Regions from separate parts of the Streptomyces sp. NPDC020362 genome, predicted to be linked through region 3. Evidence: riboswitches for the same ligand, from Rfam matches in the RefSeq annotation. Region 3 holds a riboswitch; each other region holds the start of a gene.
What was found. A riboswitch is a leader RNA that binds a small molecule or an ion and turns the genes downstream of it on or off. The one in region 3 is predicted to bind cobalamin.
Positions count from the first base shown of each region.

Region 1 (10,949 bases), on a different contig from region 3:
ATGCAGATAAGTCTAACGGGGCTTCGCAAGCGGTTTTTCTGCGTCCACGGTCCGGACCCCTTGCGCCGGGCGACGAGCGCGACGGCGGCGTGACGTACGGCACGTCCGGGTCGGACGGCACGGCTCCGCGGTTCCGCGCATCTACTCCGTTCGGGTGATCGCCCGTCGGCCGGGGCGGGTGGCCGGGTATGGATGGCGCCAGGGTTCGGCCGGTCGGCGCGATCGCGCGGACGATGGGCGGTGGCGCGTGCAGTTCGACGACGACGCGAACCTGGACACCTCCGAGGTCCAGGACGTGCGAGGGAGCCGGATCCCGGGCGGGAGGGCGACCGTCGGGGGCGGCATCGCCGGACTGATCGCGCTGCTGCTGGCGCTCTTCTTCGGGATCGGCCCGGACCAGCTGGGGCTGTCGTCGGGCGACACCTCGCCCGCGCCCGCCTCCTCCTCGCTGGCGCAGGTCCAGCGGACCTGCCGGACCGGACGGGACGCGAACACACGGGACGACTGCCGGATCGTGGCCGTGGTCAACAGCGTGCAGGACTACTGGGCGCAGGAGTTCCGCCGCCGCGGGCGGACCTACACCACCGCGCCGACGGTCCTCTTCGGCGGCCGGGTCGCCACGGCGTGCGGGACGGCCACCTCGGCGGTGGGGCCCTTCTACTGTCCCGGGGACCGGAAGGTGTACCTGGACCTCGGCTTCTTCGACGAGCTGCGGGCGAAATTCGGGGCGGGCGGCGGGAGCTTCGCGCAGGCCTATGTCGTGGCGCACGAGTACGGGCACCATGTGCAGGACCTGCTGGGCGTGCTGGGCCGCTCCCAGGAGGGGCCGGCCGGCGCGAACAGCAACTCCGTGCGGACCGAGCTGCAGGCGGACTGCTACGCCGGGGTCTGGGCGCGGCACGCGACGACGACGCCGGACGAGTCGACGGGGCGGCCGCTGATCACCAGCCTGGACACGGCCGACATCCGCGACGGTCTGGACGCGGCGGCGGCCGTGGGCGACGACCGGATCCAGGAGCGGTTCCAGGGGCGGGTCACCCCGGAGACATGGACGCACGGCTCGGCGCTGCAGCGGCAGCAGTGGTTCCAGCAGGGGTACCGGACCGGGGACCCGGCCCGCTGCAACACATTCCGCTGAGGCGTTGTCAGTGGTGCCTGCAAGACTCGGAGCCACGGCAGGACCGACGCACGAAGGAGTGATCGGCATGGCAGGCACGGGCGGACGGCCGAGCATCTACCCGTCGCTGTTGTACGCGGACGCGAAGGCGGCGATCAAGCAGCTCACGGAGGCGCTCGGCTTCACCGAGCTGTCGGTGTACGAAGGGGCGGACGGCACGGTGATGCACGCCGAGCTGGTCCAGGGCAACGGCGCGGTGATGATCGGTTCCAAGGGCCGCGGCGGCCGGTTCGACGCGGCGATGAAGGACGCGGGGCCCGCGGGGGTGTACGTCGTCGTGGACGACATCGACGCCCACCACCAGCGGGCCGTCGAGCACGGTGTGGAGATCCTGATGCCCCCGACGGACCAGGACTACGGCTCGCGGGACTACATGGCCCGGGACACCGAGGGCAACATCTGGAGCTTCGGGACGTACGCCCCCGAGATCGGCGCCTGAGCGGTCCGCTCCCGCCGGCCGCGGGCTATCCCCCGGTGTGCACCTGGAAGGCGGCCCGGCGCACGGCCTTGGCCAGGGCGGGGTCGGGGTGGGCTGCGGCGAGCGCGACCAGGACCTGCACGGTGCGCGGGTGCCCGACGGCACGGACCTCGTCCAGCAGCGCCGGGACGGTGGGCTGCACGGCGGCCTCCAGATGCCGTACCAGCATCTCTGTCTCGCCGTGGTCGGAGACGGCGGCGGCGGTGTCGACCCACAGCCAGGTGGCCTCCTCGCGGGTGAGGACCTCGTGGGCGTCCTCCGGGTCGACGCCGTCGTGCTCGGCGAGCCACAGCAGGGCGTACGGGCGCAGGGCCGGCTCGTCCACCACCGCGTGCACATCGGGCTCGGCGGGGGCACCGACGACGCGCAGCACCTCGAAGGCGAGACCGCGCAGCAGGGCGTCCTCACCGCGGGCGGCGCCGAGCAGCTCGGTGACGGCACTGCCGACAGGGCGGGCGGCGAGCCAGGCGCGGTACTCGGCGCGGGCCGCGTTGGGGCGCAGCTGGGCGCAGCCGCGGAGCATGTCCTCGGCGGACTGCTCGATGTTGCCGGCGGGGCTCTGCGCGGCCACGCAGATCTGCTCCAGCTTGACCCAGACCGCCCAGCTGCCCAGCGGGGTGAGCGTGCCGTGGCCGTCGCCGTAGGTCAGGGCGCCGACGGAGGCGAGGGCCTTGAGGGCCCAGTCGAGGAGGGGAAGGAGAGGGGCGAGGGGGGCGTCCCCGGCAGGGGTGCCCTGCACCGGGCCCAGAATCCCGGCAGGTGTGCCGCGCGCCGGGCCCGGAGTCCCGGCAGGCGCCGCAGACCCGGCGGGGCCGGGCTCGTAGGAGACCTCGCAGCGCTCGGTGCGCAGTTCGATGACCCGCTGCTGGAGCAGGTCGAGCAGCTGCTCCACCGGGACGGGACCGGCGGACAGCTGGAGGAAGGAGAGGACCTGGGGCATCGCCGAGACGACCTCGGCGACGGCGGCCGGCTCCTGGTCGGCCGGTTCCCGGTAGGCGAGCGACCAGGCGTCGAAGAGGGCGACCCAACCGCGCAGTACGGCGCTGTCGTCGCGGTCCCAGGCACGCAGTCGCCAGCCGGGGCGCGCACTGTCCCCGTGCACCTCGATCAGTCCCGCGAGGCGCGCGGTGTCCCAGTCGGCGCGGACCTGCGCGGCACTCAGGCCGAGGTCGGCGGCGGCGCGCTCCGTGGTCACGTCGGAGAGGGTGGCCTTGCCGTCGGTGGTGGCGCCGTTGCGGCCGGGGCCGAGGGCTGCGTCGGCCCAGCGGGCGACGCGGACCGCGCCGGCCAGGCCGGTGCGCGCCATTCTGGCCAGTTCACCCGGGGCCGGGGTGCCCTCCGGCGGCCGGGGGGCGGGGCGGCGTGGGCGCCGCTGGTTCACAGCTCGGGGGGCGGCGGCCAGGGGTCGCGGTCGGACGAGTCGAAGCCTGGAGTCGCGCGGGATACGGGACGTCACGGGTGCAGTCTTCCGGTTGACGGTCCGAAAACCCAAACGGAATGTCACGGGGGGCGACGGGGCTGGCCAACGCACGGGTTCCGACGCCGGGCGAAGAGACATGTTCAAGCCAGTCGTACACACTTAAACGGAATGGCTGGAACCGGGGCTTCCACCTTGTGCCGGTGAGGTCGGGGGCGCGCTCACATCAGCGGGGTCAGGAACCGGCGCAGGCGCTCCTCGTACTCCTCGGGGTCCGCGTTCCACATCGCCCCGTGCGGGGCCCTGGCCACGGTGTGCAGGGCGACGCGGTCGGGGCGGCGGGCGGCCAGGCGGCGGGAGTACTCCCACGGGGCCACCGAGTCGTCCGGGCCGTGGACGATCAGGGTGGGCACGGCGAGCCGGTCGGGGTCGGTGAGCTCCGCGAGCCCGTCGGGGTGCAGCCCGGCCCGGCCCTGCGCGGCCCGCACCGCGAGCGGCAGCAGCGGCTCGGGGGTGTGGCGGGCCTGGGCGAGGGCGCGCAGGGTGGCCTGCCAGCTGAGCACCGGCGAGTCGAGGATCAGTCCGGCGACGCGCTCGCGCACGGCGGAGTGCTCGGCGGCGCGCAGGGCCATGGTGGCGCCGGTGGACCAGCCGAGGAGGACGACCCGGCGGGCGCCGTAGCGGACGGCGTAGCGGATCGCCGCGTCCACGTCGCGCCACTCGGTCTCGCCGAGGTGGCCCAGCCCGTCCGGCGGGCGCGGGGCGCCGAGGTCGCCGCGGTAGGCGAGCGCGAGGACCGGCAGGCGGCGGCGGTGCAGGAACTCCATCACGTTCATGGCGTGCTCGCGGGTGGTGCCGAGGCCGTGCACCGCGATCACCCAGGTGTCCCGGTAGCCGGGCACGAACCAGGCGGGCAGGGCCCCGAGTTCGCCGGGCACGTCGATGTCGGAGTGGTCGAGGCCGAGGGCGGCGCCCGGATTGCCGACGTAGAGGTTCGGGGTGAGCCATACGGCGTCGCCGGGGGCGAGGGTGCCGTGCGTGACGCGTACGAGACGGCGTACGACGGCGTCGGCGGTGTGCTCGGCAGCCTCCAGGACGGGGCCGACGACCGCGTGGGAGCCGTCGCCGGCCAGACCGTAGGTGCCGGGGCGCAGGGAGGCCAGGTCGCGGGTGAGCGCGATACGGCCTGCGGCGGTGCCGTGCACGGTGAGCCGGGGTTCGGTGGGCAGGGGACGCCCCGCCGGCGCCTTCAGCGCGGCGTCGCTGGCCAGGCGGCCGGCGGCCACGGATGCCGCACCGGCGGCCAGGACGGCGGTGAGTGCGGCGGCGGTCGCTTTGACGGTGCGCACGCATCCAGTGTCGTGGGGGTTGCCGGTACGGGCCAGCCGAACGGGTGATCAGGCACCGGCGGAAGCAGGAAGGCGCCGGCCGACGGGGCGGAACGAGGGGACCCGCGGCGCGGGGGTCACCGCTGTTGACCGTACCCCTTCAAGCGCGCCCCCGCCTCCGCCATCTGTTCCTCCGTCAGCAGGGAGGGCGCCCGTCCCGGTAGCGCCGAAGCCGTCAGCCACAGGTGGCACATCCACTCCAGCTGGGCGGTGCGGTCGTAGGCCTGGTCGAGGGTGGTGCCGTAGGTGATCATGCCGTGGTTCTGCAGGAGGCAGCCGGAGCGGCCGGCCAGGGCGCGGAGCATGTTCTCGGCCAGTTCGTCCGTGCCGTACGCCGCGTACCGGGCGACCCGCACGGGGCCGCCCAGGGCCGCGGCCATGTAGTGGACCGGGGGCAGCTCGGTCACGAGGGTGGAGACGGCCGTGGCGTGCACCGCGTGGGTGTGGACGACGGCACGGGCGTCGGTGGTGCGGTAGACGGAGAGGTGCATGGGCAGTTCACTGGTCGGCACGAGCGCGCCGAGCACCTGCCGCCCGTCGAGGTCGACGCCGGTGATGTCGTCCGGGGTCAGCCGGTCGTAGGGCACGCCCGACGGGGTGACCAGCACGAGGTCCCCGACGCGCGCCGACACATTGCCGGAGGTGCCGACGACCAGCCCGTCCGTCACGGTCCGGCGGGCCGTTGCGACCACCCCCTCCCAGACACGCGCCTCTTCCTCGTTCGGGTCCCGCAGTTGTCCGGCCATGCGGGGATCCTGCCAGCCGCAGGGGCACCGAGCGGTGTGGTCGCACAGATCGGACCGGAAGCCGCACCGCCGAGCAGCCGAGCAGCCGAGCAGCCGAGCAGCCGAGCGTCACCGCAGAACCGATGAAACGGGATCACTCCGTCCACCAGGGCCACGTCGACCGGCCTGGCACCCGCTCGCACGGCGCAGGGTTCGCCCGTCCACACCACCGCCCGGCGGCGGAGGCCTGCACCGGGGTCGCGCGTTGCCCTCGGACCGTCTCCCGTGGATCGCCCGTCACCGCGCGCCGGCCCCTGGGCCGCCGCCCGGCGGCCGGTCCTCCCGGACCTCGTGGCAGTACGCCGCCGGGGGCGGCCGGCCAGGTGACCGGAATCTCTTTCACGGGCCCCCGGACCGGCTGCGGGCCTACTCGCGAGGCCGGTGGCCAAGGGGCGTCTGAGGCTTCGATTCCGGACAGAACCCCGGACTCTCCCTGTCGATACCCCGACGCCTGCTCCAGTTCACCTTCCGTTCACCCAGGTTGCCTACGGTCCAACAACCAATGACCTCGAATGATTGCCTGGGTAAATGGAAAGCTTCTCGCTGATCCTCGCGATTGTGGTCGTGACCGCACTCGCGTTTGATTTCACGAACGGTTTCCACGACACCGCCAACGCGATGGCCACGACCATCTCGACCGGTGCACTCAAGCCCAAGGTCGCGGTGGCCATGTCCGCCGCCCTCAACCTTGTGGGCGCTTTCCTCTCCGTGGAGGTCGCCAACACGATCTCCAAGGGTCTCGTCGATGAGAACGGCATCCGTCCCGAGGTCATCTTCGCCGCCCTCGTCGGCGCGATCCTCTGGAACCTGGTGACCTGGCTCGTGGGCCTGCCCTCCAGTTCCTCGCACGCCCTGATGGGCGGCCTGATCGGCGCCACCGTCGCCTCCGCGGGCTTCGGTGCGGTCCACGGTGACGTCCTGGTCACCAAGGTTCTGCTGCCGGCGGTCGCCGCCCCGGTCGTGGCCGGTCTCGCGGCGCTGCTCGCCACCCGGTTCTCCTACGGCATCGGCCGAGGCGCCGAGGGCGAGGCCACCCGCAAGGGCTACCGCGCCGGACAGATCGCCTCCGCCGGCCTGGTCTCGCTCGCCCACGGCACCAACGACGCCCAGAAGACGATGGGCATCATCACGCTCGCGCTGATCGCGGGCGGTGCGATCGCCCCCGGCTCCAACCCTCCCACCTGGGTGATCCTCTCGGCCGGCCTCGCCATCGCGCTCGGCACCTACATCGGCGGCTGGCGCATCATCCGCACCATGGGCACGGGGCTCACCGACCTGGAGCCGCGACAGGGCTTCGCCGCCCAGACCAGCGCGGCCACGGCCATCCTGGCCTCCTCCCACCTGGGCTTCTCCCTCTCCACCACCCATGTCGTCTCCGGCTCGGTGATGGGTGCGGGCGTCGGCCGCAAGGGCGGTGTGGTCCGCTGGTCCACCGCGACCCGCATGGCCGTCGCCTGGGTGCTCACCCTCCCGGCCGCCGCGCTGGTCGGCGCGGGCGCCGAGTCCCTGACAGACCTGGGCGACTGGGGCACCGCGGTCGTCGCCGTCTTCCTCGTCGGCACCAGCGCCGGGATCTGGAAGCTGTCCCGCCGCGAGGTCGTCGACCACACCAACGTCGTCGCCGACGACGCCGATCCGGCCGGCGTGGTGACCACCGCCATCGCCGCGGTGACCCCGCCCCCCGCGGGCGTCGTCACCGAGGACCTGACGGCCACCATCCCGGCTCCGGCCGCCACCGACCCGGCCCCGGCGACGCCTCCGGCCGCCACCGTCTGACCCCGAGCACCCGGTAACTGAAGGAAGCATCCCCATGAAGATCGACTGGGCGGCCCTCGGCTCCGTCTTCGGCGTCAGCCTCGTGTTCGCGGTGGGCCTGGTGACCCTGTTCACCCTCGGTGTCAACGGCCTGTCGCGGCGCGAGAAGGCCGCCGCGCAGGGCGGATCCGCGGCACTGGCCGTGACGGGTGCGTACGTGTGCTTCGCGGCCTGTGCGGCTGCGGTGGCGTACGGGATCTATCTGATCGTGGCCAAGGCCTGACACCCGAAGGCCAGGGCCTGACTCCCGAAGGTCGACGCCCGGCCCTCGAAAGGTCCGATACCGCCCTGCCGGGGCCCCTCACGGGTGCCCGGGCAGGGCGGTCGCCCGTTCGTCAGGGGCGTCCTTCACCGCCACGCTGGCCCGGGATGTCGGACCCGTCCTGGCCCGACCAGTGCATGGTCACCGTGAAGTGCGCCTCCGCGGACCCCTGGGCCACGACCACCCCCGCCTCCGCGCTCACGGTGATGCCGAACTCGACCGTGACCTTCTCCGGCGGTCTCGTCAGCCCGCGGGCCTCGTGCACCAGCGCGCCCAGCGCCGGCCGTACCCGGGCGAGCGCCTGCTGGAGGGTCTCCTCCGCCCCGCCGCCCCGCGAGACCCGCTGCACTCCGGCGGGCCCTTCGCCCGCCACCTCCAGCAGGACGACCTGACCGTCGTCCAGCAGCATCTCGCCCACGTACGCCACCGTGCGTCTCCTCCCGCGTCCGTTCCATCCCGTATGACACGTACGCGCTATTGCAGATCCTCACGGTCCGTGAGCACAAGGAGGCGCCCCGAATGCCGCCCGGGCGACGGGGAATTCACCGCAAGCCGGTCGTCCGGCGCCGCCCGGCGTGTCGGCGATGTGGGCCTCAGCACAGTCCACCGTTGCTGGTCAAAGGCAAGTTGACGGCCCTTCCGGGTGCGTGGTGGACTGCCCGGGCCATGTACGGCGGCAGAAGAGGAAGCCGGTGCGAATCCGGCGCGGTCCCGCCACTGTCACCGGGGAAGAACACCCCGGGAGCCAGGAACTCTCACCGCCGGTCTCGTCGAACCAGGGCGCGGACACCCTGAGTGAGGACACATATCGTCATGCTCGGCCGCCGATCCAGGACCAGTACCAGGCCCGCCCCTGAGCCCACGGCCGGCTGAGCCGATGGGTGCCGATCGCTCATACGCGTACGGCGCCGCAGCCGGCCTTCTCGGTGATCTGCTCCTCGGCGATCCGCGCCGCGGGCATCCGGTCGCCGTGTTCGGGCGTACGGCCGCGGCCGTGGAGCGGGTGCTGTGGCACGACCACCGTGGCTGGGGCGCGCTGCACACCGCTGTGTGCGCCGGCGGCGCCGTCGCCCTCGGCGTCGTCGCCGAACGGGCCGTACGCCGCTCCCCCGTCGCCTCGGCCGCACTGGCCGGTGCCGCCACCTGGGCGGTCGTCGGGGGCACTTCGCTGGCCCGGGAGGCCCGGACCATCGGGCGTGCCCTGGAGGCCGGGGACGTCGAGGCGGCGCGGGCGCGGCTGCCGCATCTGTGCGGCCGGGATCCGCAGGCCCTCGACGCCGACGGGATCGCCCGGGCCGTCGTGGAGTCCGTCGCCGAGAACACCTCCGACGCCGTCGTGGGCGCGCTGGTGTGGGGTGCGGTGGGCGGGGTGCCGGGGCTGCTCGGGTTCCGGGCCGTCAACACCCTGGATGCGATGGTGGGTCACAAGTCGGCCCGCTTCCGGCGCTACGGCTGGGCCTCCGCCCGCCTCGACGACGTCGCCGGCTGGCCGGGGGCGCGGCTGACCGCCGTACTCGCCGCCGCGGCCGGGCCCGATCCCCGCGGCGCCCTGCGCGCCTGGCGGGCCGACGCGCGCAGGCATCCGAGCCCCAACGCCGGGCCCGTCGAAGCCTCGTTCGCGGGTGCGCTCGGTGTGCGGCTGGGCGGGACGCTGTCCTACGGCGGGCGCGTCGAACACCGGCCCGTCCTCAACGGGAACACCGGGCGGTCCGTCCAAATCACCGACATCGACCGGGCCGTACGGCTCTCCCGCCGCATCGGCCTGCTCGCGCTCGGCGTCTCCGTCGCCGCGCGCCGACTCGTGAAGGGACGTGCGAAGTGAGCGGTGGTCTCCTCGTCGCCGGCACCACCTCCGACGCCGGCAAGAGCGTCGTGACGGCCGGGATCTGCCGGTGGCTGGTGCGCCGGGGCGTCAAGGTCGCGCCCTTCAAGGCGCAGAACATGTCCCTCAACTCGTTCGTGACGCGTCAGGGCGCGGAGATCGGGCGGGCGCAGGCCATGCAGGCCCAGGCCTGCCGGATCGAGCCGACCGCGCTGATGAACCCCGTGCTGCTCAAGCCCGGTGGTGAGCGCAGCAGCCAGGTGGTGCTGCTGGGCCGGCCGGTGGGCGAGATGAGCGCACGCGGCTACCACGGAGGGCGCCAGCAGCAGTTGCTGGGCACGGTCCTGGACTGTCTGGCCGAGTTGCGGGGCACATATGACGCGGTGATCTGTGAGGGGGCGGGTTCGCCCGCGGAGATCAATCTGCGGCGGACCGACATCGTGAACATGGGGATCGCGCGGGGCGCGCGGCTGCCCGTGCTCGTCGTCGGCGACATCGACCGGGGCGGTGTCTTCGCCTCCTTCTTCGGCACGGTCGCCCTGCTCTCGCCCGAGGACCAGGAGCTGGTCGCCGGGTTCCTGGTGAACAAGTTCCGGGGGGACGTCTCCCTGCTGGAGCCGGGCCTGGACATGCTGCACGGGCTCACCGGGCGGCGCACGTACGGGGTCCTGCCCTTCCGGCACGGGCTCGGCATCGACGAGGAGGACGGACTGCGGGTGTCCCTGCGGGGCACGGTCCGGGAGTCGTCCGTGGCTCCCCCGGTCGGCGAGGACGTCCTGCGGGTCGCCGTCTGCGCCATCCCGCTCATGTCGAACTTCACGGACGTGGACGCGCTGGCCGCCGAACCGGGCGTCGTGGTCCGGTTCGTGGACCGGCCGGAGGAACTGGCGGACGCCGACCTCGTGGTGATCCCGGGGACGCGCGGGACCGTACGGGCGCTGCAGTGGCTGCGCGAGCGCGGGCTCGCGGACGCGCTCGTTGGGCGGGCCCGCGAAGGCCGCCCGGTCCTCGGCATCTGCGGCGGCTTCCAGATCCTCGGCGAGCACATCGAGGACGACGTCGAGTCGCGGGCCGGCGCGGTCCCCGGGCTCGGTGTGCTGCCCGTGCGGGTGCGGTTCGCCCGCGAGAAGACCCTGACGCGGCCCACCGGCAAGGCCCTCGGCGAGCACGTCGAGGGGTACGAGATCCACCACGGGGTCGCCGAGGTGACGGGCGGCGACCCGTTCTTCTGCGACGACGCAGGCCGCAGCCTGGACGGCTGCCGGGTCGGCCAGGCCTGGGGCACCCACTGGCACGGCTCGCTGGAGTCGGACGGCTTCAGGCGGGCCTTCCTCGGGGAGGTGGCGGCCGCCGCGGGCCGCCGCTTCGTACCGGCCCCCGACACCTCGTTCGCCGCGCTGCGCGAGGAGCAGCTCGACCGGCTCGGCGACCTGATCGAACAGCACGCGGACACGGACGCGCTCTGGCGGCTCATCGAGTCGGGCGCGCCGCAAGGACTGCCTTTCATTCCACCGGGAGCGCCCGCATGAGCACAGTGTTGTTGTTGTCGACCGCCGACACCGATCTGCTGGCGGCCCGCGCCTCCGGCGCCGCGTACCGGATCGGCAACCCGACCCGGGTGGACGTGGCCGCCGAGCTGCCCGGCCTTGTCGAGGGCGCGGACCTCGCCGTGGTACGGCTGCTGGGCGGCAAGCGCGCCTGGGAGGACGGACTCGCCGCGTTGCGGGCGTCCGGGATCCCGACCGTGCTGCTGGGCGGCGAGGCCGTGCCGGACGCCGAGCTGATGGCCGAGTCGTCCGTTCCGG
Region 1 is NZ_JBFAET010000015.1:46,892-57,840, reverse strand. Features, by position in the region: gene AB0H32_RS09375 (neutral zinc metallopeptidase) at 248-1,138, shown strand; gene AB0H32_RS09370 (VOC family protein) at 1,206-1,616, shown strand; gene AB0H32_RS09365 (hypothetical protein) at 1,642-2,961, opposite strand; gene AB0H32_RS09360 (alpha/beta fold hydrolase) at 3,294-4,421, opposite strand; gene AB0H32_RS09355 (class II aldolase/adducin family protein) at 4,538-5,206, opposite strand; gene AB0H32_RS09350 (inorganic phosphate transporter) at 5,774-7,021, shown strand; gene AB0H32_RS09345 (hypothetical protein) at 7,056-7,283, shown strand; gene AB0H32_RS09340 (CU044_2847 family protein) at 7,396-7,749, opposite strand; cobalamin riboswitch at 7,956-8,098, shown strand; gene AB0H32_RS09335 (cobalamin biosynthesis protein) at 8,200-9,144, shown strand; gene AB0H32_RS09330 (cobyric acid synthase) at 9,141-10,673, shown strand; gene cobN (cobaltochelatase subunit CobN) at 10,670-10,949, shown strand, end outside.
Region 1: it holds a riboswitch for cobalamin, as region 3 does, so the genes downstream of both, AB0H32_RS09335 (cobalamin biosynthesis protein) here and AB0H32_RS23625 (CbtB-domain containing protein) in region 3, are expected to answer to the same signal.

Region 2 (10,949 bases), on a different contig from region 3:
ACGTCCGAGTGGAGGTCGACCTCCTCCACGGTCCAGGTGTTCTTGATGGCGTCCCGGTAGCGCTCGTAGAAGTCCGGGTAGCGCATGGGGCGGAGAGTCAGCTCGAAGCCAGGGTCGAGGAGGTTGACGTTACGGGTGGTCATTACTGGCAGGCCTCGCAGGACTCGGGGTTTTCCAGGGAGCAGGCGACGGCGTCGGGGTCGGCCACCTGCTGGACGGGGATGGTCGGCTGGGCCTGCGCGGCGCGGGCGATCCGGGTCGCCGGGCGCGAGCGCAGGTAGTACGTCGTCTTCAGGCCCGACTTCCAGGCGTAGGCGTACATCGAGGAGAGCTTGCCGATCGTCGGCGTCTCCAGGAACAGGTTCAGGGACTGTGCCTGGTCCAGGTACGGGGTGCGGGCCGCGGCCATGTCGATGAGCCCGCGCTGCGGGATCTCCCAGGCCGTGCGGTACAGCGCCCGCACGTCGGCCGGGATCCACACGAAGTCCTGCACGGAGCCGTTGGAGTCGCGCAGCGCCTCACGGGTGCGCGCGTCCCAGACGCCCAGCTCCTTCAGGTCCTGCACCAGGTACGAGTTGACCTGGAGGAACTCGCCGGACAGGGTCTCGCGCTTGAACAGGTTGGAGACCTGCGGCTCGATGCACTCGTACACGCCCGCGATGGAGGCGATGGTCGCGGTCGGGGCGATCGCGAGGAGCAGCGAGTTGCGCATGCCGACCGCGGCGATCCGCTCGCGCAGCGCCGCCCAGCGCTCGGGCCAGGCCGGCTCGACGCCGTAGTGGTCGGGGTGCAGGACACCCTGGGCCGTACGGGTCTTCTCCCAGGCGGGCAGCGGGCCGCTGCGCTCGGCGAGGTCGGCGGAGGCCTCGTACGCGGCGAGCATGATGCGCTCGGCGATCCGCGTGGACAGGGCCTTGGCCTCGGGCGAGCCGAAGGGCAGACGCAGCTTGAAGAAGACGTCCTGCAGACCCATCGCACCCAGGCCCACCGGACGCCACCTGGCGTTGGAGCGGCCCGCCTGCTCGGTCGGGTAGAAGTTGATGTCCACGACACGGTCGAGGAAGGTGACGGCCGTGCGGACGGTCTCGTCCAGGCGCTTCCAGTCGATGTCCCCGTCGCTCACGAAGGCACCGAGGTTGACCGACCCCAGGTTGCAGACCGCGGTCTCCCCGTCGTCCGTGACCTCCAGGATCTCCGTGCAGAGGTTGGAGGAGTGGACGACGTGGCCCGGGGTCGCCGTCTGGTTGGCCGTGCGGTTGGCGGCGTCCTTGAAGGTCATCCAGCCGTTGCCGGTCTGCGCGAGGGTGCGCATCATGCGGCCGTACAGGTCACGGGCCGGGATGGTCTTCTTCGCGAGCCCCGCCGCCTCCGCCCTGCGGTAGGCGGCGTCGAACTCCTCGCCCCACAGGTCGACCAGCTCCGGCACGTCCGCCGGGGAGAACAGCGACCACTGCTCGTCGGCGTTGACCCGGCGCATGAACTCGTCCGGGATCCAGTGCGCGAGGTTCAGGTTGTGCGTACGGCGGGCGTCCTCACCGGTGTTGTCCCGCAGCTCCAGGAACTCCTCGATGTCGGAGTGCCAGGTCTCCAGGTACACGGCCGCGGCACCCTTGCGCCGGCCGCCCTGGTTCACGGCGGCCACCGAGGCGTCCAGGGTCTTCAGGAACGGGACGATGCCGTTGGAGTGCCCGTTGGTGCCGCGGATCAGCGAACCGCGCGAACGGATGCGGGAGTACGACAGACCGATGCCGCCGGCGTGCTTCGAGAGACGGGCGACCTGGTGGTAGCGGTCGTAGATGGAGTCCAGCTCGTCCAGCGGGGAGTCCAGCAGGTAGCAGGACGACATCTGGGGGTGCCGCGTGCCGGAGTTGAACAGGGTGGGGGAGGAGGGCAGGTAGTCCAGGCGGCTCATGAGCCCGTAGAGCGACGCGACCTCGTCCACCGCGCGGGCGCTGTCGTCCTCGGCGAGACCGGCGGCCACACGCAGCATGAAGTGCTGGGGCGTCTCGATGACCTGGCGGGTGATCGGGTGGCGCAGCAGGTAGCGGCTGTGCAGGGTGCGCAGGCCGAAGTAGCCGAAACGGTCGTCGGCGACCGGGTCGATCAGGGAGTCCAGCCGGCCGGCGTGCAGCCGGACGAACTCGGCGGTGCGGTCGGCGACGAGGCCCTCACGGTGGCCCACGGCGACGGACTCGGTGAAGGACGTCACGCCCTGCGAGGCGGCCTCCGCGCGGATGGAGAGGGTCAGCAGCCGGGCGGCCAGCCGGGAGTAGGCAGGGTCCTCGGAGATGAGGCCGGCGGCCGCCTCCGTGGCCAGCTCGCGCAACTCCGCCTCGTCGGCCCGCGCGGACCGGCCGCGCAGCGCGGCCGCGGCGACCCGGCCGGGGTCGGCGTCGGGGAGGTCGGCGGTCAGCTCGGTCAGGGTCCGCAGCAACGCGGCACCGGGACCGTCGGTCTCCACCGGGGCTCCGGTCGCCGGGGTGGCTGAAGCCGGTTCGGCTGGCGCGATGGTCACGTGGGGCTCTCCCTCGCTCGGCACGGGGCCTTGCGGAGGGCAGGGGGCAGCACGACGGCGCACGGCGTCGCGTCCACCAGCCCACTCCACGAGGCCCGGACGTCTCAAGGCACCCGGGCCGGACGGCCGGGTGCGCGCTGCCGACAGGTCCTCGGACTGACACGGGCGTGCGGATGCACGCAAGTACACCGTTGCGGGACAGTTCCGGATTCGCACCGGATTCCCCTGCGACGACAGCGAGGATGAGCATACATCTAGTGCCGGGCTGTCGTGTCACCCCCAGATGTTGTGTCGCCGTGGCTTCAGAGGGTCAACTCGTAGGTGAGGAGAGTGATGTCGTCCAGGTGGGGGAGGGGATTCCAGTCCCGCTCGGGTGTGCGAAGGAAACCCAGGCGCTCGTAGATGCGGTGGGCGCTGTGCATGGTGCGCTGGGTGGACAGGACGATGCCTGTGCAACCCGGGGTGCTGCGGGCCCGGTCGATGCAGGCGAGGACGAGTGCCTCGCCGACGCCCTGGCCGCGGGCGGCTGCCGCGACGGCGAGCATGCGGATCTCGGCCTCTCCCGGGGCCGCGATGTCGGCCATGGGGCCGCCGGAGGGGACGAAGGCGACTCCGCCCAGGACCGTTGTGTCCCGGACGGCCACGAGAACCTCGGCTGCGGCTGCTCGTTTGGCCACGTCTCTCAGCTCACCGAGGTACTCGTCGCTCTCGCCGAAGTCCAGGAGGCCGTCCTGGAGGTAGGCCTGGGCGGTGAGTTCTCCGAGGGCGGCGTATTCGGTGGGGGCTGCGAGGCGGATCACGAGGTCCATGCCGGTGAGTGTGCACGAAACAGCGGGCCGCCGTGGTGGGTGGTTCCCGGCGGCCCGCTGTGGGGTGTGTGGTTGCTCGCGCCCACGCGGCGGGGCCGCATGCCCATACGGCCCCGCGCCCCTTTCGGGGCGCCCTAGTGGGCGCTTCCTGCCGTAGCGGGCGGGAGTTCCACCTCGACTCCCGGCTCGCCCGCGTCCGCCGTGTAGTCCTCCGGGCTGGTCTCGTCGAGGCCCTCGGGGGCCTTCACGGCCTTCAGGACGACGGTCAGGACCAGCGTGACGAGCACGTTCAGCACGAAGGCCGTCAGGCCGATGTAGCCGATCTCGCCGATGCCGGGGATCTCCTTGGCGCTGCCGCCGAAGTGTTTCTGGGTCGGGGAGGCGACCCCGTAGGCGGCCGCCGTGCCGTAGACCATGCCGACCGCCCAGCCGGCCAGCAGCGCCCAGCGGTGGAACCAGCGCGTGAACAGGCCGCCGACCAGCGCCGGGAAGGTCTGCAGGATCCAGATGCCGCCCAGCAGCTGGAAGTTGATGGCGACCGTCTTGTCCATGGTCAGGACGAAGACCAGCGCGCCGACCTTCACCAGCAGCGACACGAACTTGGAGACCTGGGCCTCCTGCTTCGGTGTGGCGTCCGGCTTGAGGAAGTCCTTGTAGATGTTGCGGGTGAAGAGGTTCGCCGCCGCGATCGACATGATGGCCGCCGGGACCAGCGCGCCGATGCCGATCGCCGCGAAGGCCACGCCCGCGAACCAGTCCGGGAACATGTCCTCGAACAGCTGCGGGATCGCCAGCTGGCCGTTGGTGACCTTCACACCGGCCGCGATCGCCATGAAGCCGAGCAGGGCCAGCAGGCCCAGCATCAGCGAGTACAGCGGCAGGATCGTGGTGTTGCGGCGGATCACCTCACGGCTCCTGGACGACAGCGTCGCGGTGATCGAGTGCGGGTACATGAACAGCGCGAGAGCCGAGCCGAGCGCCAGTGTGGCGTACGTCCACTGGCCCGCCTCCGGCGGGGCGAGCGCGCCGCGCTGCTTGCCGGTGGCGGGGTTGACCTGGTTGAGCGCGTGACCCGCCTTGGCGAAGATGTCGTCGAACCCGCCGAGCTTGATCGGGATGTAGATGATCGCCACCACGATCACGATGTAGATCAGCGTGTCCTTGACGAACGCGATCAGCGCGGGGGCGCGCAGGCCCGAGGAGTAGGTGTACGCCGCCAGCACACCGAAGGCGATGAGCAGGGGCAGGTCCTTCACGAACCAGTTGGTGTTGTCACCGCCGCCCACGCCCATCACGTCCAGCACCGCCTGGATGCCGACGAGCTGGAGCGCGATGTACGGCATCGTGGCCAGGATGCCGGTCAGCGCCACGGCCAGCGACAGGCCCTTGGAGCCGAAGCGGCCGCGCACGAAGTCCGAGGTCGTCACATAGCCGTGCTTGTGGGACACCGACCACAGGCGGGGCAGGAACGTGAAGATCAGCGGGTAGACCAGGATCGTGTAGGGCACCGCGAAGAATCCGGCCGCGCCCGCCGCGTAGATCGCCGCCGGTACGGCGACGAACGTGTACGCCGTGTACAGGTCTCCGCCGAGCAGGAACCAGGTGACCCAGGTGCCGAACGACCGTCCGCCCAGGCCCCATTCGTCCAGGGAGTGCTCATTGTCGGCCCTGCGCCAGCGGGCGGCCAGGAAGCCCATGACCGTGACGGCCAGGAAGAAGAAGATGAAGACGCCGAGCGCGACGCCGTTGACGCCGCCCTTCACTGCGCCGCACCCCCCTTCGTGTCCCTGCGGCCGCGCTGGTCACGCTGCCAGAGCTGGTACGCCAGCACCGTGAGCGCGGTGGAGATCAGCACCCACAGCATCTGGTACCAGTAGAAGAACGGGATCCCGATGAAGGCCGGATCCGTCTTGGCGTACGAGCCGACCCACAGCATCGCCGCGAAGGGCGCGACGAGACAGAGGGCGATGATCACGCGGACCGGCGTCACGACCGGTGGTCTCACTTCAGGCGTTTCGGACATGCCACGGCTCCGTCCCCTCGCTGATCACCTGTGTAATGCGCAGGCAATCTAGGTGACAGTGTCGCGGCAGCGGAAGACCTCGTCCGTATATCGGTATGTCGATTTGGGGGTTGAGGTGTGAAGACCCCAACTCCTGCTAGTCCTGAGGGTGCTTGAGCCGCGCCACGCTGCATCGTCCCTGGAGCTGCGTCGGACGTGCGGCTGCCGCCGCGTGGCCCCCGGACCCCCGGCCTGTCGTGCTCTCGGCCGCTTTCATTCCGCAGGCCGCTTCAGCCGGGCCACGAACTTGTACCGGTCGCCCCGGTAGACGGACCGGACCCACTCCACCGGCTTGCCCTCGCGGTCCAGGGAGTGGCGGGAGAGCATCAGCATCGGCAGACCCACGTCGGTGCCGAGCAGGCCCGCCTCGCGCGGGGTGGCCAGCGAGGTCTCGATCGTCTCCTCCGCCTCGGCGAGATGGACGTCGTAGACCTCGGCGAGGGCGGTGTAGAGGGAGGTGTACTTCACGAGCGAGCGCCTGAGGGCCGGGAAGCGCTTGGCCGACAGATGGGTGGTCTCGATCGCCATCGGCTCGCCGTTGGCCATGCGCAGCCGCTCGATGCGCAGCACGCGTCCGCCCGCCGTGATGTCGAGCAGCTCGGCGAGCCGGTCGTCGGCGGTGATGTAGCCGACGTCCAGCAGCTGTGAGGTGGGCTCCAGGCCCTGGGCCCGCATGTCCTCGGTGTAGGAGGTGAGCTGCAGCGCCTGGGACACCTTCGGCTTGGCGACGAAGGTGCCCTTGCCCTGGATGCGTTCGAGGCGGCCCTCGACGACGAGTTCCTGCAGGGCCTGGCGGACGGTGGTGCGGGAGGTGTCGAACTCGGCCGCCAGCGTGCGCTCGGGCGGGACCGGAGTGCCCGGCGCCTGCGTCTCCGTCATGTCGAGCAGGTGCTTCTTCAAGCGGTAGTACTTGGGCACACGCGCGGTACGGACCGTCCCGGCCTCGTTCTCCGCACTGCCGACGTCGGTGCTCATGCTCTGCCTTCCCGGCTCCTGATGCCGAAAGCGACCGACATCCCATCGGCCACGGCTCACATCGTGGCACGGCTTCGTGGATCAGGACTCCACCTGCACGCTCCGTGATCCTCTCTATATACCGTCGGACCCGCTGCTGGTCTAGTCCAGCAGGCGGGTGCCGCCGCCGCGACCGGAGACGGGCGGGTGCCTGTGACGGCAACGGCACCCGCCCCCAGGGTCAGACCCCCTGCCAGTCCGGCTTGTGCGCGTAGGCGTGCCGGAAGTAGTCGGCCAGCTTCAGCTTGGACGCGGCGGCCTCGTCGACGACCACCGTGGCGTGCGGGTGCAGCTGGAGCGCCGAGGCCGGGCAGACGGCCGCGACCGGTCCCTCGACGGTCGCGGCGACCGCATCCGCCTTGCCCTCGCCCGTCGCGAGCAGCACCAGGTGGCGGGCCTCCAGGATGGTGCCGATGCCCTGGGTGATGACGTGGTGCGGCACCTGCGCGATGTCGCCGTCGAAGAAGCGCGCGTTGTCGATCCGGGTCTGCTCGGTCAGCGTCTTGATCCGGGTGCGCGAGGCGAGCGAGGAGCACGGCTCGTTGAACCCGATGTGCCCGTCCGTCCCGATCCCCAGCAGCTGCAGATCCACTCCGCCGGCCTCCGCGAGCGCCCGGTCGTAGGCCTCGCACGCCGCCTGGACGTCCTCGGCCGTGCCGTCCGGGCCCATGAACGCGTCCATCCCGATGCCGAGCGGCTCCAGCACCTCCCGGCGCAGCACCGAGCGGTAGGACTCGGGATGCTCGGCGGGCAGCCCGACGTATTCGTCGAGCTGGGCTATGCGGGCCCGCGTGGTCTCCACGGCGCCGGAGCGCACCCTGGCGGTCAGTGCCTGGTAGATGGGCAGCGGGGTGGAGCCGGTGGCCACACCGAGCAGGGCGTCGGGCTTGCGTCTCAGCAGCTGGGCCATGGCCTCGGCGATCAGCTCGCCGCCCGCCGCGGCGTCCGGAACGATGACAACTTCCACGCTGGGCCTGCCGTTCTGAAGAGGTCCTGGAGGGCTGGGAGAGGTCGGAGCAGAGGTCTCTATGTGGTTTAGACCAATCTAACAGAATTGACCTCCCGGGCCCAGGTGAGGCGGCTCCTACGTCAGTGAACCTCCCGTCGCGTCCAGCCAGTGCCCGGTCACCCACCGCGCGTCCTCCGAGACGAGAAAGGCGACCGCGTCGGCGATGTCGGCCGGCGTGCCCACCCGGCCCAGCGCCGAGTGCGCCGCCGCGCCCCGCCATGCCTCGTCGCTCGCGCGCAGCCATCCGGCGTTGACGTCGGTGTCCACGATGCCGGGCGCGACCGAGTTCACCGTGATGCCGCGCGTGCCCAGCACCTTGGACAGGTCCCGGGTGAGGACGTCCAGCGCCGCTTTCGTCATCGCGTAGGGCATCAGCTCGGGCATCACGGCGGCCCGCGCCAGCCCGGACGATATGTTCACCACCCGCCCGCCGTCCCGCAGTCGCCGCGCCCCGAGCCGGGTGATGAAGTGCGGCGCCTTCACATTCACCGCGAACAGCCGGTCGTACTCCTCCTCTCCGATCTCCTCGAAGGGGCGGGAGGTGCCGATCCCCGCGTTGTTCACCAGGATGTCCACGCCGTCCGCGTGCCGGTCGAACTCCTCCCACAGCCGCTCGGCGTCCCCCGGAACCCCCAGCTCCGCCCGGATCGCGAACGCGGAGCCGCCCTCCGCCTCGATCGCGGCCACCGTCTGCCCGGCCGCCGCCTCATTGCTGCCGTAGTGCACCGCGACGCGTGCCCCGTCCCGCCCCAGTCGCTCGGCGATGCCCCGTCCGATGCCCCGACTTGCGCCCGTGACCAGCGCCGTCTTCCCCGTGAGTGCACCCATGCCTGCCACCCCTCATTTATCTAGCGGTCGCTACATAAAAACCGTACAGCACACCGGCGACATTTCTCTAGGGGGCGCTATAAAATGCACTCCATGGTGAGCGCCCGGGAGACGACCCAGGAGACGGCAGAGGCGAAAGAGCAGGTCAGGACGTCCAGGTCGCGGGGGCGCCCGCGCTCCTTCGACCGTGCCACCGCACTGGAGAAGGCGCTCATGGCCTTCTGGGAGCACGGCTACGAGGCGACCTCGGTCTCCGATCTCACCCGGATCATGGGCATCGGCGCCCCGAGCCTGTACGCGGCCTTCGGGGACAAGCGGACCCTGTTCGAGGAGGTCGTCCGGGTCTACGCCGACACCCACGGTGCGTTCGGCGACCGCGCCCTCGCCGAGGAGCCGACCGCCCGCGCCGCCGTCGAGCGGACGCTGCGCGAGGCGGCCGTCGAGTACACCGACCCCGCCCACCCGTACGGGTGCCTCGTCGTCCACGCGGCCACCAACTGCACCAGCCCCGAGGTCGAGGAGCTGCTGCGGGAGCGGCGCAACGCGAGCATCGCGGCCCTGGAGTCCCGCATCCGGGCCGACACGGCAGCCGGCCGGCTGCCGGCCGGTACCGACGCCGCTGCACTCGCCCGGCACACCGGAGCCATGATCCAGGGCATGTCCCAGCAGGCCCGGGACGGCGCGAGCCGCGCGGAACTGGCGGCGCTCGCGGAAATTGCCATGACCATCTGGCCCCAGGGCTGACCCGGGCGGGCTAGGCTGCGTGGCATCGAGTGCCGACGGACTTCAACACATACTCTCTCGCTCATGGACACGCCATCGTGGTCTAGTCCACAATGCGTAGGGGACAATCGTAGGGAAAACTGAACAGCTTCCGTCTTCCCCGCACAGGAAGACGGACCGAGGAACCGGAGCTCTCTGCCCTGACTGCGCCGGCTCCTCGGCCTTCGGCCGACCGGGACCGCACACCCCGCGGCCGATGATGCTCCGGGCTGCGGTGCCGGGAGGGTTGAGGGTCCCTCTCAGGCGCCGCGGCCCGCGGGTGTTTTCCGGCCATGTGTGCGCCCCGGGTACGCTCGCAGACGTGCCCTCCATGAACGAACTCGTACGCCAGCACACGGCCCTCGGTGACTCCGATCTCGAGTGGCTCCACCTGCTGGTCTCGGAGTGGCAGCTGCTCTCCGACCTCTCCTTCGCCGACCTGGTCCTGTGGGTCCCCACCCGCGACGGCACCCGGTACGTCTCGGTCGCCCAGATGCGTCCCAACACCGGACCGACTTCCTACCAGGACGACATGGTCGGCCACCTGGTCCCGCGCGGCCGGCGGCCCATGCTGGACGCGGCGCTGGACGAGGGCCGGATCGTGCGCGAGGGCGACCCGGAGTGGCGCGAAGAGGTCCCCGTCCGGGTCGAGTCGATCCCCGTACGGCGCGAGGGCCGGGTCCTCGGTGTCATCGCCCGCAACACCAACCTGCTCACCGTCCGCACCCCGAGCCGCCTCGAGCTGACCTATCTGCAGAGCGCCTCGGACCTCGCGCAGATGATCGCGGCCGGCTCCTTCCCCTTCCCCGGCCAGCAGGTCGACATGGACGCCTCGCCGCGCGTCGGCGACGGCCTGATCAGGCTGGATGCGGACGGCACCGTCCAGTACGCCTCCCCGAACGCCCTCTCCGCCTACCACCACCTCGGCCTCGCCGCCGACCTGGTCGGCCAGCACCTGGGGCAGACCACCGCCGAACTCGCCCCGACCCGGGGTCCGGTGGACGAGGCGCTCGCCAAGCTGGCGAGCGGCTGGGCGCCGCGCGAGTTCGAGATCGAGGCGAACGACGGGGTGATCCAGTTCCGGGCCATCCCGCTCAAGCCCAAGGGCACCCGCATCGGATCCCTCGTGCTGCTCCGGGACGTCACCGAACTCCGCCGCCGTGAGCGGGAGTTGATCACCAAGGATGCGACCATCCGGGAGATCCACCACCGGGTGAAGAACAACCTCCAGACCGTCGCGGCCCTGCTGCGTCTGCAGGCCCGGCGCATCGACTCCGAGCGCGGCCGGGAGGCCCTGGAGGAGGCCGTGCGCCGTGTCGGCTCGATCGCGATCGTCCACGAGACGCTGTCGCAGAACCTCGACGAGCGGGTGGAGTTCGACGACATCGCCGACCGGGTCCTCGCGATGGTCGCCGAGATCTCGCCCGGCAAGGTGACGGGCCGGCGCACCGGGCGGTTCGGGATCCTCGACGCCGAGGTCGCCACCCCGCTGTCGATGGTCCTCACCGAGATCCTGCAGAACGCCCTGGAGCACGGCTTCCGCGAGGGCGACACCGGCACGGTCGAGGTCTCCGCGGTGCGCGGTGGCACCACCAAGGAGGCCCGCCTCCTCGTCACCGTCCAGGACGACGGCGTCGGGCTGCCCGAGGGCTTCGACCCGCACCGCTCGGGCAACCTCGGTCTGCAGATCGTACGAACGCTGGTGGAGGGCGAGTTGGGCGGGACCTTCGACATGGTCCCTGCGCCCGGACGGGGGACGCGGGTGATCCTGGACGTTCCGGTGCGGGCGCAGAAGTAGAAAGCACCCGGACGGCCGAACGGAATGCCCTCCTGCACCGCCCCGAACGGCCCCGAACAGCATTGAGCCCCGGACCACTTGGTGGCCCGGGGCTTAAAGCTCGTTGCTGCTCTGCTATGTCGCTAAGCGCATCGGGGGTACTGCGCGCTGCG
Region 2 is NZ_JBFAET010000005.1:117,171-128,119, reverse strand. Features, by position in the region: gene AB0H32_RS04220 (ribonucleotide-diphosphate reductase subunit beta) at 1-143, opposite strand, end outside; gene AB0H32_RS04215 (ribonucleoside-diphosphate reductase subunit alpha) at 143-2,515, opposite strand; cobalamin riboswitch at 2,640-2,778, opposite strand; gene AB0H32_RS04210 (GNAT family N-acetyltransferase) at 2,818-3,324, opposite strand; gene mctP (monocarboxylate uptake permease MctP) at 3,459-5,087, opposite strand; gene AB0H32_RS04200 (DUF3311 domain-containing protein) at 5,084-5,347, opposite strand; gene AB0H32_RS04195 (GntR family transcriptional regulator) at 5,600-6,361, opposite strand; gene nagB (glucosamine-6-phosphate deaminase) at 6,582-7,367, opposite strand; gene AB0H32_RS04185 (SDR family oxidoreductase) at 7,485-8,237, opposite strand; gene AB0H32_RS04180 (TetR/AcrR family transcriptional regulator) at 8,331-8,981, shown strand; gene AB0H32_RS04175 (PAS domain-containing sensor histidine kinase) at 9,322-10,797, shown strand.
Region 2: it holds a riboswitch for cobalamin, as region 3 does, so the genes downstream of both, AB0H32_RS04215 (ribonucleoside-diphosphate reductase subunit alpha) here and AB0H32_RS23625 (CbtB-domain containing protein) in region 3, are expected to answer to the same signal.

Region 3 (6,762 bases):
CGTCGCACCGCTGGAGATGACCAAGTGGTTCGACACCAACTACCACTACCTGGTACCCGAGTTGGGACCGGACACGGTGTTCACGGCGGACTCCGGCAAGCAGGTCGCCGAGCTGCGGGAAGCACTCGCTCTGGAACTGGCGGCCCGCCCCGTGCTGGTCGGCCCGGTGACCTACCTGCTGCTGGCCAAACCCGCGCCCGGCGCGCCCGCGGACTTCGAGCCGCTCATCCTGCTGGACCGCCTGCTGCCGGTGTACGCCGAGGTCCTCGCCGACCTGCACGCGGCGGGCGCCGAGTGGGTACAGCTCGACGAGCCCGCCCTGGTCCAGGACCGCACCCCGGCCGAACTGAACGCCGCCGCCCGCGCCTACCGCGACCTCGGTGCCCTGACCGACCGGCCGAAGCTGCTGGTCGCCTCCTACTTCGACCGGCTCGGTGAGGCCCTGCCGGTGCTGGCCGAGGCACCGGTCGACGGGCTCGCCCTGGACTTCACCGAGGCGGCCGCCGCCCATCTGGAGGCGCTGGCCGCCGTCGGCGGACTGCCCGGCAAGCGGCTGGTCGCCGGCGTCGTCAACGGGCGCAACATCTGGGTGAACGACCTGTCGGCCTCGCTCGCCGTGCTCGGCACCCTGCTGGGCCTGGCCGACCGGGTCGACGTCTCCGCCTCCTGCTCGCTGCTGCACGTCCCCCTCGACACGTCGGCCGAGCGGGACATCGATCCGCAGATCATGCGCTGGCTCGCCTTCGCCCGGCAGAAGACGGCCGAGATCGCCACCCTCGCCAAGGGCCTGGCCCGCGGCACCGACGCCATCGCCGCGGAACTGGCCGCGAACCGTGCCGACCTGGCCTCCCGCGCGAACTCCGCCGTCACCCGCGACCCGGCCGTCCGCGCCCGCGCCACCGCCGTCACCCTCGACGACGCGCGCCGCTGCGCGTCCTACCCGGAGCGGGCCGCCGCCCAGCGCGCCCACCTGCGCCTCCCGCTGCTCCCCACCACGACCATCGGCTCCTTCCCGCAGACCGGCGAACTGCGCACGGCCCGCGCCGATCTGAGGGCCGGGCGGATCGACACCGCCGGGTACGAGGAGCGCATCAGGGCGGAGATCCAGGAGGTGATCTCCTTCCAGGAGAAGGCCGGCCTGGACGTCCTGGTGCACGGCGAGGCCGAACGCAACGACATGGTCCAGTACTTCGCCGAACAGCTCACCGGCTACCTCGCCACCCACCACGGCTGGGTCCAGTCCTACGGCACCCGGTACGTCCGGCCGCCGATCCTGGCCGGTGACATCTCCCGCCCCGAGCCGATGACCGTGCGCTGGACGACATACGCCCAGTCCCTCACCGACCGTCCGGTCAAGGGCATGCTCACCGGCCCGGTCACCATGCTGGCCTGGTCGTTCGTCCGCGACGACCAGCCGCTCGCCGACACCGCCCGCCAGGTCGCCCTCGCCCTGCGCGACGAGGTGAACGACCTGGAGGCGGCGGGGACTTCGGTGATCCAGGTGGACGAGCCCGCGCTGCGTGAGACGCTGCCGCTGCGGGCCGCCGACCGTCCCGCGTACCTGGCATGGGCCACGGAGGCCTTCCGGCTGACCACCGGCGGCGTCCGCCCGGACACCCAGATCCACACGCACATGTGCTACGCCGAGTTCGGTGACGTCGTCCGGGCCATCGACGACCTCGACGCCGACGTCATCAGCCTGGAGGCCGCCCGCTCCCACATGCAGGTCGCCCGTGAGCTCGCCGCCCACGGCTACCCGCGCGAGGCCGGGCCCGGCGTGTACGACATCCACTCCCCGCGCGTGCCGAGCGCCGCGGAGGCCGCCGGGCTGCTGCGCACGGGCCTTGAGGCGATCCCCGCCGAGCGCCTGTGGGTGAATCCGGACTGCGGCCTGAAGACCCGCGGCTGGCCGGAGACCCGGGCCTCCCTGGAGAACCTGGTCGCGGCCGCCTGCCGGGTCCGCGGGGCGCTGTCGCCGGGGTTCACGTAAGCCCCCGCCCGCCCCCGGCGGGGGGGGGGCGCCCCCGACCGCCGAGGAACCGCCGGAACCGCTCGCTGCACAGGTCGGCGGTCGGGCGTCGTCGCGCATCGCAGCGCTGTCCATCTGCGAAAACCGCGAATTCCGCGGATGTTATGTTCGCAGCAGGGCGGGGACGAGACCGTCACCTGCGGCGGGCTCGGCTCCCCCCGCCCCACGCGCCGGATTCACGGTGGCGCCCGCCCGCACCCCGTGACCACCGCAGGAGGAACAGCCACGTGACCAGCCGCGTCACCTTCGTCTCGCCCACGACGAGCCCGTCGCTGCGGTGCGCCCGCTTCTACGACGGCGACTCGGTCGACGCCGTCGGGTCGGCCCGCGCCCGCTCGGCGGCCGGGTCGCTGCCCTCGCCCGCCCGTGTGCTGACGTCCTCGAGCGTGCGCTGCCGGGAGACCGCGGCGGCGCTCGGCCTCGACGGTGCACGGACGCCGGAGCTGGACGGTCTGGACGTGGGCCGCTGGCGAGGCCGCACTCTGGAGGAAGTGGCGGCCGCCGACCCGGAAGCGGTGGGCCGCTGGCTCGCCGAACCGGGCTGGGCGGACCACGGCGGGGAGTCGGTGCAGGACGTGTGCGAGCGGGTCGGGCGCTGGCTGGAGTCCGCGCAGGACACGGACGGACGCACGGTCGCCGTGGTCGAGCCGGAGGTCGTGCGGGCTGCGGTCGTGCACGTCCTGGGCCTGCCCATGGCTGCCTTCTGGCGGCTCGACGTACCGCCGCTGACGGTCACGGAACTCAGTGGACGGGCCGGCCGGTGGAATCTGCGGCTCGGGCAGCCGCTGGCCGCGCCGGACGGCGTGCCGGACACCGCTTCGGGCGCGACCTCTTCGGGCAGCACCTCGGCGGGCTGAGACGGAACGGGCCGGGCTGCGACGGAGGGGGCCGAGCTGAGGCCGAGTCGGCCGAGCTGAGACTGAGCTGGGCGAGCCGAGGCCGAGCGGGCCAGGCTCAGGCCGAGCGGGTGCCGTGGTTCAGGAGGCCGCGTCCCGGTGCCGGCGCAGCAGTGCCGCTATCGTGCAGCGCAGGCAGTGGGCCTGCGCGTCCCACTCCGTGGCTCGGTGGGGGCGGGCGGACACCGGGCACGCCGACGGCTGCGTACCGTCCTCCTCCTGACAGTCCACCGGGTCGTCGACCAACGTCTCCAGCTCCCGCAGGAGTTGTTCGGTCCGCTTCGCCTGCTGGGCCAGCACCCGCACCCGTGCGCTCTGGCCGCCGATCTGCCGTCGGCTGGCGATCAGCTGCTCGTACTCCTCGACGGTGAGAGCGACCGCGTCACGGCCGTCGAGAGTGATGTGGCGTGGCTGGGGACGTCTGGCCACTCGGCTCCTCCGCTCGTCACCTGCGCCGGTGTCCCGGGAACGCGAAAGGGCCCCCGGAGGGTTCCGAAGGGCCCTGTCGTGTCCCAAAACCGTCAGTTCGAGGCGGGAACCGTCCGCCCGGAAGGAGCCGCGGCCGGCTTGGGATTCAGCTGCCGCTCGGCCAACTCACCGAAGAGCAGCCCGAATCCGCCCCACAGAACGCTCTGGATGGCGAGGGCCGAGAGACGGAACCGCCACAGCAGGGTGGCCGGGAAGTCCTTCGGCACCTCGTTGATGACCGGCAGGAACTCGTAGGCCAGGCCGATCACGACGGCGAAGGAGGCCACCGCAACCACGGTCGCCCACCAGGTGCCCAGCGACGGCGCGAGCCGCTTGCCGAGGATGGTCGCCGCGATCGCGAGAAGCACGCTGAGGAGCATCATCAGGAAGTACAGGGTGGTCCGCTTGCCGATGGTGTCGGGGTTGCCGACCGACGGCGGATTGGCCGGGTACTTCAGGAACGGGACGACGTACACGGCGACGAGCGCGCAGCCGGACAGCAGCAGCGCGGTCGCCCGCGGGCCGAAGCGGCCCACCCGGCCGAGCGCGAAGCAGTACGCCAGCGCGGCGATACCGCCGAAGGCGACCCCGTAGACGAGGACGCCGGTGGCGAGACCGGCGGTGGACTGCAGGGAGCGGGAGACGACTTCCATCTCGTGCTCGTGGGAGTGCGCCTCCTCGAAGCCGATCGCCTTGTCGACGTTCGGCTCACCGAGGAGATAGGCGACGACCAGGGCGAGCACGCCGGCCGCCAGGCCGGCGAGCATGCCCCGCACGAGGAGATTTCTTACCGTTGCGGAGTTCATGGGCGTGCGGCGTCCCTCGCGTCAGTGGCAGGGGAAGCCGAGCAGGTGGCGGGCGTCGTGGACCCATTCGTGGACGTCCGTGCCGTTGAACACGGAGGTGGCGCCCTGCTCGGCGCCGACGAAGTAGAGCAGGACCAGCATCAGGATGCCGAAGAAGACCGCCCAGGGAGCTATCGCCTTCAGCGGCAGCGTGGCGGGAACGACGGGAGTGGTGGCTGTCGGCTGGGCGACGGTCTGCGCCATGGCAGAACCTCCTCTGGGAGTTCGCGTCCCATCTCGGTGGTGCAGTGGACGACGGCCACGGGTCTGACTCACGAGGCGCTCCTCAAGGCGTCTCGCATACAGTGGCGCGACCGTGCCGGATTTCCACCGGCTTCCGTCTCGCCGTCGTCGATATCGGACAGACCGTACCGCGCCACGCGGGCACGGCCAAGACCGCGTCCACCCCGCGTGATCTTCCTCTCGCACCGGGTGGCCGCGGCAGGGGCGGACGGGGCAGCGGTGACGGAACGCGGCGGGCCGCTCGTCGCCGAGGGCGCCCAGGCCCGCCTTCCGGTCGGCAGTCGCGAACACCGTGTGGAATGAGCGCCGTTCACGGCGGACGCCTCGGCGACGTCTCCATGGCCTCGGCCTGTCCGGCCCCCGCCGCCACGGTCGGCATGCGCAGCTGTCCGAACCGGTCCCGGGCGGCGCTCGGCATACAACACCGCTGCGGTCACGTCGAGTTCGGCATGCACGCCGCCCGCGACGGTTCGGCTCACCAGGCCGTCTCCGGGGCGGTGCCGGGCCCGGCGAGTCCCAGCTCGTGCTCGCCGAGCGGGGTGAAGAAGCGTTCGACGTCGGCGTCGGTGACCTCGGCGAGGGTCGCGGGCGACCAGCGCGGGTTGCGGTCCTTGTCGACGACCTGGGCGCGGATGCCCTCCACCAGGTCGTGCGTGCTCAGGGCCGCGCAGGAGACGCGGTACTCCTGGTCGAGGACGCGCTCGAGGGGACCGAGGCGCCGGGCACGGAGCAGGGCGGCCAGAGTGACCTTCACAGACGTCGGTGACCTGGTGAGAAGGGTCTCCGCCGCCTCCTTCGCGGCCGGGTCGCCGTGGGCGAGCAGCCGCTGCACGATCTCCTCCACCGTGCCGGCGGCGTAACAGGCGTCGATCCACTCGCGCCGGGCGGCCAGCTCACCCTGCGGCGGCGGCTGTACGTGGCGCCGGAGGGCGTCTCGTACGGGCATCTCGGCGAGGTCGTCGACGAAGGCGTCGAGGCCGGTGGACGGCAGATAGTGGTCGGCGAGCCCGCAGAGCAGGGCGTCGCCGGCACCGATCTGCGCCCCGGTCAGCGCGAGGTGGGTGCCCAGTTCGCCCGGGGTGAGAGCGAGCAGGTAGGTGCCGCCGACGTCGGGGACGAAGCCGATGCCGGTCTCGGGCATGGCGACCCTCGACCGCTCGGTGACGACCCGGACGCTGCCGTGGGCGGAGATCCCGACGCCGCCGCCCATGACGATGCCGTCCATCAGGGCGACGTACGGCTTGGGGTAGCGGGCGATGCGGGCGTTGAGGCGGTACTCGTCACGCCAGAAGGCGGCCGAGGCGGTGCCGTCGCCGTCGCGGGCGTCGTCGTGGACGGCGCGGATGTCGCCGCCCGCGCACAGCCCGCGCTCCCCCGCCCCGGTGACGACCACGGTCTCCACGGCCGGATCGTGCTCCCAGGCGGTCAGGGCCTCGTCGATGCGGCGCACCATCGGGTGGGACAGTGCGTTGATGGCCTTCGGCCGGTTGAGGGTGATGTGTGCGGCCCGCCCTGCGGTGTGCAGGAGGACGGGTTCTTCGGTTCCGCTCATCCGAGAGCCTCCGTCAGGCCGCGGGCCACAATGACACGCATGATCTCGTCGGTTCCTTCCAGGATCTGGTGGACGCGCAGGTCACGGACGTTTTCTCGATGCTGGACGCGCTGATCGGCACCGGACGCGCCGATCGATGCCGGACGCGCCGAGGTGGCCGTAGCCCCTGGGCAGCTGGAGCGCACGGCCGGTCACCGAGTACCCGGTGCCGTTCCGGCGCGCCGCGCGGCAGGCCCGGTTCCGGGTGTCCCCGTGCCTCGCGACTGCCCCATGCCGTCCGGTTCCGCTCTCAGGGGAGGCCGGCGCCGCGCCGGTCCTGGGAAGCCCCGGCAAGGCGCGGTGGTGTGAAGGCGTAGAGGCCGAGGATCTCCGGCAGGGGCACGATGCCCGGCCCGCCCGCGCGCACCCAGTCGGTGATGTCCTGCGTCGCGTCGGGATCGTTGACCAGGCCCAGCCAGACCGGTCGGCCACCGGCGGCCCGCCCTGCGGCGGAGGGCTGTACGACGATGACGTTGGCCTGCTCGCACACGTCGAGGCAGGCCGAGATGCGCACGGGCACCTCCGCACGCAGCCGGGCGGTCTGCGCCCCATGATCGACGCTGGTCACCTTGGGACTGCCGCAGCAGCAGTCCCGGCACACGACGACGCGGCACGGCGCCGGTCCGGCTGCCCCCGCAGCCGCCTCGTCACCCGACATCTCTTCGGCCGGCCTCCCGGGCATGCCGCACC
Region 3 is NZ_JBFAET010000067.1:16,711-23,472, reverse strand. Features, by position in the region: gene metE (5-methyltetrahydropteroyltriglutamate--homocysteine S-methyltransferase) at 1-1,990, shown strand, start outside; gene AB0H32_RS23640 (histidine phosphatase family protein) at 2,257-2,886, shown strand; gene AB0H32_RS23635 (hypothetical protein) at 3,007-3,354, opposite strand; gene AB0H32_RS23630 (CbtA family protein) at 3,447-4,199, opposite strand; gene AB0H32_RS23625 (CbtB-domain containing protein) at 4,221-4,442, opposite strand; cobalamin riboswitch at 4,479-4,623, opposite strand; partial or broken gene AB0H32_RS23620 (enoyl-CoA hydratase) at 4,698-4,805, opposite strand; gene AB0H32_RS23615 (enoyl-CoA hydratase/isomerase family protein) at 4,957-6,033, opposite strand; partial or broken gene AB0H32_RS23610 (acyl-CoA dehydrogenase family protein) at 6,030-6,240, opposite strand; gene AB0H32_RS23605 ((2Fe-2S) ferredoxin domain-containing protein) at 6,323-6,730, opposite strand.